2 regions of the Phyllobacterium sp. MT110 genome follow, and region 2 is predicted to be linked to the other one. Evidence: predicted binding sites of a transcription regulator. Region 2 holds the regulator's gene; the other holds the start of a gene.
The links. Region 2 encodes LexA, which represses DNA repair genes until DNA is damaged. Its sites were predicted from a motif close to TGTTCNNNNTGTGTTCNG; they were not measured.

Region 1 (3,413 bases), 570 kb from region 2:
ATGGCGATGGTTGCCGGGACGGCGCCGCCATCGCGGATGATCGTCTCGACATCGGCGGCCATGCGGCTGTTGTCCGGGTAGGGCATGCCGTGGGTGATGATCGTGCTTTCCAGCGCCACCACCGGCTGCCCGGCGGCAAGTGCTTTCTGCACCTCCGGTGCAATGTCGGTGAACGGGTTGAGGGCTGTTGTGGTCATGGTTCTTTCCTTTGTCGTATCAGGCCGTTGGCTCATGCGAGCGGGATGGCCTCCGGTATGGTCGCGAGGGCCGCGTCGAAAATCCTGGATGTGAAGATCGGCGTTGCCGAATGGGTTTGCAGTGTCAGCGCCGAGGCGGCAAAGCCTTCGCGCACGGCTTGCGCGAGGGGAAGGCCGCGCATCAGCGCCGATATGGTGCCGCCGGCCAGCGCATCACCCGCGCCGGTCACATCGGCAATACCGGTCAGCGCGGGCGGAAGCAGGGAGAATGCACCGCCGCTGGAATAGACCAGCGCAGCCTGCCCGCCATTGCTGACAACGGCAGTGTGCAGACCCTCTGCCGTCAGGGCACGGTGCAGATCGGGCAGGCTGGCATCGGCGCCCAGTCCCGTCAGCGCAAAGGCTTCACGCCGGTTGAGGAACAGGCAGGCGAGATCGCCGAGAACCGGCCGCAACCGCACCGCCTTGGCCGGGGAAATCGCCAGCGCATAGAGCGGTTTGCCGCCGGCAAGCTCCGCCAGTTTCTGCAACGCTTCCGACGGCAGATTGGCATCGCCGAAAACCGCATCGGCGGCATCGATGGAATCGCGCACCTTGCGCCGCCTGAGCTGCCGGGGCAGGGCGAGTTCATACAGCGCCATGTCGGCAATGGCCGCAACCACATCGCCCTGTTCATCGAGGATCGCCGTATAGCTCGGGGTTGCCCGGTCGATGAACACGGCGGAACTGTCCTTGATTCCGGCGGCCTCAAAGGCGGTGGCGATGACATCGCCAACCCGGTCGCCGCCGCGCACCGACAGCATTTCAGCCCGTACCCCGCGCCGCACGGCAAGGCGCAAAGCATTGAACACGCCGCCGCCGGGCTCTTCGCGCATGATGCCGGGGTTGGACGCGCCGGGAATGAAGGGAACGCTGCTCTGGCCGCGCCGGTCCATATGGGCGCCGCCGACAGCAAACAGCAGCGGTGTGTAATCCTGAGTCATGGTTGGTGGCTTTTGCTGAACAAAATGATCGGTTGCAAGACACTTGGTCCTTTCCTTCTCTAGATGGCCTGCTGGCCTGACGCAATCGCCGCAACGATTCGAATTTGCCGGCCGCGGTTTTCCCGTTCATGCGGCCCGAACATGAGGAACATGTGGACAAGCGCAGGCAGCCAACTTCCGGAACATTTTAAGAACATTTTTGTGTTATTATTGTTTTTCAATGGTTTGTGCATATTGCCAAATGAGAACAAAACAGATACAAATATCTTCAAAGGCCGGAGCATCCGGGCTTCATGGATAGCACAGGGGTGGTGTAACATGGCTCAAAATTCTTTGCGGTTAGTTGAGGGTAATTCGGTGGATAAAACGAAAGCGCTGGATGCGGCATTGTCACAGATCGAGAGAGCCTTTGGTAAGGGTTCGATCATGCGGCTTGGACGCAATGAGCAGGTTGTGGAAATTGAGACGGTTTCGACCGGGTCGCTTTCCCTGGATATAGCCCTTGGCGTTGGCGGTCTGCCGAAAGGCCGCATTGTCGAGATTTACGGGCCGGAAAGCTCGGGTAAGACAACCTTGGCGCTGCATACGATTGCGGAAGCCCAGAAGAAGGGCGGCATCTGCGCCTTTGTCGATGCGGAACATGCGCTGGACCCGGTCTATGCCCGCAAGCTGGGCGTGGATCTGGAGAACCTTCTGATCTCGCAGCCCGATACGGGCGAGCAGGCGCTGGAGATCACCGACACGCTGGTGCGTTCCGGTGCGATCGATGTTCTGGTGGTCGATTCCGTTGCCGCTTTGACCCCGCGTGCGGAAATCGAAGGCGAGATGGGCGATTCTCTCCCCGGCCTGCAGGCCCGCCTGATGAGCCAGGCGCTGCGCAAGCTGACCGCATCCATTTCCCGTTCCAACTGCATGGTCATCTTCATCAACCAGATCCGCATGAAGATCGGCGTGATGTTCGGTTCGCCTGAAACCACGACGGGCGGCAATGCGCTGAAATTCTATGCTTCGGTGCGTCTCGATATCCGCCGCATCGGTGCGCTGAAGGAACGTGACGAGGTGGTCGGCAACCAGACCCGCGTCAAGGTGGTCAAGAACAAGCTTGCGCCGCCCTTCAAGCAGGTCGAATTCGACATCATGTATGGCGAAGGCGTTTCCAAGACCGGCGAACTGGTCGATCTCGGCGTCAAGGCGGGTATCGTTGAAAAGTCGGGTTCGTGGTTCTCCTACAATTCCCAGCGTCTGGGGCAGGGCCGCGACAATGCAAAACTCTTCCTCAAGGACAATCCAGAAGTCGCCAATGAGATCGAGCTGGTCCTGCGCCAGAATGCCGGTCTGATTGCCGAGCAGATGCTGGACAAGGGCCCGGACGATGTCGAGGACAATGACGGACCCGAGGCCGCCGAAGGCTGATCTCCCAGGACGGACCGTTCCGGTCTGCAATTCAAACCCGTATCCGGCTGCCGGATGCGGGTTTTCTTTTAAAATGCTCTCACGCTGTAAGACCGTCTTTCATATTGGGGCTAACTTCTCTCATGCTGAGCTTGTCGAAGCACGCACAACCGCTCTGCGTGCTTCGACAAGCTCAGCATGAGGGAGAGCATACGCATTCGAAGACTGTGCTGTTCATAAGCGGAGCCTATTATCACAGGGATTTTCTGGACAGGCCGCGGTCGCATCGCTACAAGCGTTGCGTTCCGCCCTTTGTTGCAGAAAGGGGCTATTTCGCTTTGGTTAGAGACAAGTCAGAAGGCAATGCACATGAGTGGCGTCAACGAAATCCGGTCGACATTTCTGAACTATTTCAAGAAGAACGGCCATGAGATCGTGGCGTCGAGCCCGCTGGTGCCGCGCAACGACCCGACGCTGATGTTCACCAATGCCGGCATGGTGCAGTTCAAGAATGTTTTCACCGGTCTGGAGCAGCGGCCCTACAGCCGGGCCACGACGTCGCAGAAATGCGTGCGCGCCGGCGGCAAGCACAATGACCTGGACAATGTCGGCTATACCGCCCGCCATCACACCTTCTTTGAAATGCTCGGCAATTTCTCCTTCGGCGATTACTTCAAGGAAGAGGCGATCAGCCTCGCCTGGAACCTGATCACCAAGGAATATGGCCTCGACAGGAACAAGCTGCTCGTCACCGTCTATCATACGGACGATGCGGCTGCCGGATTCTGGAAGAAGATTGCCGGCCTGTCCGATGACCGCATCATCCGTATCGCCACCAGCG
Region 2 (3,413 bases):
TTTGCCGCCTATCATTTCAACAATACCGCACCGCTCGGGCTGATCGGCAACGCATTTGGCTTGCCCGTGGTCTCGGTTCTGGTCATGCCCTTCGCCGTACTGGCGCTGTTGCTGATGCCGTTCGATCTGGATTTCCTGCCGTTCGCCGTCATGGAGCGCGGCATCGAGCTGGTGGTGTTCATTGCCCATCACGTTGCCGCACTCTCGCCCTCGGGCAATCTCGGTCCGATGCCGCAGCCGAGCCTGATCCTGATGAGCTTAGCGCTTGTGATCCTGCTTCTCACGACGTCATGGTTGCGTCTGTGCAGCCTGCCGCTGTTTGCTGCGGCCGTCCTGATCATGGCACGCACAGCGCCGCCGGATCTCGTCCTGTCGGAGGATGGCCGGCTGGCCGGTGTGCGCAATGGCACGGTATTGATGATCAATCGCCCGCAGGGCGGCGCCTTCACGTTGAACAACTGGCGGCAGGGCTTTGGGCTGGAACAGATCGTCAAACCGGCGGGGATCGGCAAAGAGGCAGCGGAGGGTGTCTTCGAATGCGCCGGAAAGCTCTGTCTGGCGCGCGAACCGGGCGGTCTCATCATTGCCTATACGGATGATCCCGCGCAAAGGAACGCCGCCTGCAGCGAGGGGAATATTGTCGTGCTGGCCTTTGCCGGCGCGGAAACCGGTTGCCCCGTTCCGGGCCCGATGGTGATCACGCGCCGTGATCTCGCCTTGAACGGTGCTGCGGAAATCCGGTTCGGTTCCGGCGGGCAAGGGCAGGGTGACCTGACGGATCAATCGAAAGCCGGAGAAGCGCTGGAGCAAAGAGTGCAGTCGGCCCGTTTGACCTGGGCGATCGGTCCGCCGGACCGCCCCTGGAACAAGTACCGCATCCACTCCAATGCGGCGCGCAACCGGCCGGAGCATTCACGCAAGGCCCACGCGACCGAAGGCGTCCCGGACAATGCCGAACGGGACGCGGCGGCCGGTCAGTAACGGCGGATCAGGCCGACAAGCTTGCCCTGCACCCGAACGCGGTCCGGTCCGAAAATCCGCGTTTCGTAGGCAGGATTGGCGGCTTCCAGGGCAATCGAGGCACCCTTGCGGCGAAACCGCTTGAGGGTGGCTTCCTCGTCATCGACCAGTGCCACGATGATTTCGCCGGGGCTTGCGGTGTCGCCACGCTTGATGACAACGGTATCGCCGTCGAAAATGCCCGCTTCGATCATCGAGTCGCCCTTGACCTCAAGCGCATAATGTTCGCCGCTGCCGATCATGTCTGGCGGAAGGCTCAGCATGTGCGTCTGGTTCTGGATGGCGGAAATCGGCACACCGGCGGCAATCCGGCCCATGACCGGAATGCTGACATTGGCAGGCATGTCCATGTCGTTGGAGGCGCGCGGCTGCGGCTTCGGCGGCGCAACATTGCGTCCGAGACTGCCCTCGATGACACTCGGCTCGAACTTTCTCTGGCTGTTGAGGCCGGGTGCGATGGAGTCCGGCAGGCGCAGGACTTCCAGCGCGCGTGCCCTGTTCGCAAGCCGGCGAATGAAGCCGCGCTCTTCCAGCGCAGTGATCAGCCGGTGAATGCCGGATTTGGAGGCCAGATCCAGCGCATCCTTCATTTCGTCGAAGGATGGCGGAATGCCCGTCTCCTTCAGACGCTCATGAATGAAGAGAAGAAGTTCATGTTGTTTACGCGTGAGCATTGGCGATCCTTTAGCAGGGAATCGGAAAAACAAAACCAGAACAAACACTATCTGTTCCAGCATTGTTCTACAAGTGCTTAATATTCCGTTGCGGCAATGCTGGAAGCTTGGTTACGAAGCATGTGCGGGCAGAAATGCGCCCGTTCAGGGTACTGTTCCGTCGGTTTCCAGTTGGATAACACAATATCATGACAGCTTTCATCCGAATCGCCGAGCGCCGGGACCTTGGCGCGATCATTGACTGGGCAGCTGCCGAGGGCTGGAACCCCGGTTTGGACGATGCGGATGCATTCTGGGCCGCGGACCCCAAGGGCTATCACGTGCTTGAGGTGAATGGTGAACTGACGGCAGCGGTCTCGCTGGTCCGCTATGCGCGAGACTACGGCTTTCTCGGTTTCTACATGGTGCGTCCGCAATCGCGCGGTCTGGGTTTCGGCTGGTCGCTCTGGCAGGACGTGCTGAGCGGATTTGCCGGACAGACCGTCGGCCTTGATGGTGTCGTTGCCCAGCAGGAGAACTATCGGAAGTCGGGGTTTGTCTATGCCCATGCGAATTACCGTTATGGCGGCGCACCCGGCTGCAAGGCACCCGTCAGCGGCGATATCGTCGCCATCGATGCGCAATGGATCGGCGCCGTCGCCGCCTATGACCGTCAATTCAATCCCGAACCACGGGAATCGTTTATCCGTGCCTGGCTTGGCCCGTCCGGCTCCCGCCACGGCCTGGCCTGTATTGTCGACGGAAAAATCGCAGGGTATGGCGTCGTGCGCGCATGCCGCGAGGGGTGCAAAATCGGTCCCTTGTTTGCCGAAACCGAAGAGATCGCCGACCGGCTGTTTCAATCGCTCTCAGCAAAAGTCGGGGATGCGCAGGTCTTTCTGGATATTCCCGGGACCAATGGGGCCGCGCGGCGCCTTTGCGACCGGTACGGTCTGGCGCCGGTGTTCGAAACCGCACGCATGTATCGCGGACCGGCGCCCGAATTGCCGCTCGACCGGATTTTTGGCATCACAACCTTCGAATTGGGCTAGGCACTCACCGGCGCGGGGCGACGGGCGGACCGCTCGATTGGCGCAGGATGAGTTCGACCGGCCATATCTCATGGATGTTTTCGACCGGCTCGCCGTCGAGGACCCGCACCAGCAGTTCGGCGATACGCGACCCGGCGGAGCGGATCGACGACCGGGTGGTGGTCATGGCGGGGACCATGTTGCTGGCATTGAGATAGGGGAACACGTCGTCATGGGCGATCACCGAAACTTCCTTGCCCAGTTCATAGCCCTTTGAACGGATGGCGCGGAAAATGCCGAGCGCCGTCATCATCGAGCCGGCGAGAATGGCGGTCGGATGCGGCGTATAGGACAAGAGCCGCTGCGCCTCATGGAAACCGGTTTCATCGGAAAAACGCTCATGCACGATGAAGCGCGGATCAACGGCAATGCCGCGCTCGAGCAATGCTTCGCGATAACCCATTTCGCGGTGTTCGGAAAACGTGTGGCCCTTCAGCCCGTCAATCATCGCGATATGCCGGTGGCCGAGATCGATCAGGTGTGATGCCGCCTGCCGGAAGGCGCCGGCATTGTCGATATCGAGCCAGGCATGCGGGGCGGCGATATTGGTTCGCCCGTGCAGCACAAAGGGAAATTTCGCTTCCGTCAGCATGGCGACCCGCTCGTCCATCAGGGTGGGGCCGGTGACGATGATGCCATCCACGCGCTT

Region 1: a site for LexA is predicted at 1,359-1,376, ahead of recA (recombinase RecA). Genes of this name have one in related genera too.

The regions. Positions count from the first base shown of each region.
Region 1 covers NZ_JBXAFE010000001.1:1,577,371-1,580,783, reverse strand. Annotated here, with positions in the region: gene AC1Q5O_RS08215 (pseudouridine-5'-phosphate glycosidase) at 1-197, opposite strand, end outside; gene AC1Q5O_RS08210 (carbohydrate kinase family protein) at 230-1,180, opposite strand; gene recA (recombinase RecA) at 1,499-2,593, shown strand; gene alaS (alanine--tRNA ligase) at 2,942-3,413, shown strand, end outside.
Region 2 covers NZ_JBXAFE010000001.1:1,007,072-1,010,484, forward strand. Annotated here, with positions in the region: gene AC1Q5O_RS05245 (ComEC/Rec2 family competence protein) at 1-981, shown strand, start outside; gene lexA (transcriptional repressor LexA) at 975-1,694, opposite strand; gene AC1Q5O_RS05255 (GNAT family N-acetyltransferase) at 1,883-2,725, shown strand; gene AC1Q5O_RS05260 (substrate-binding domain-containing protein) at 2,730-3,413, opposite strand, start outside.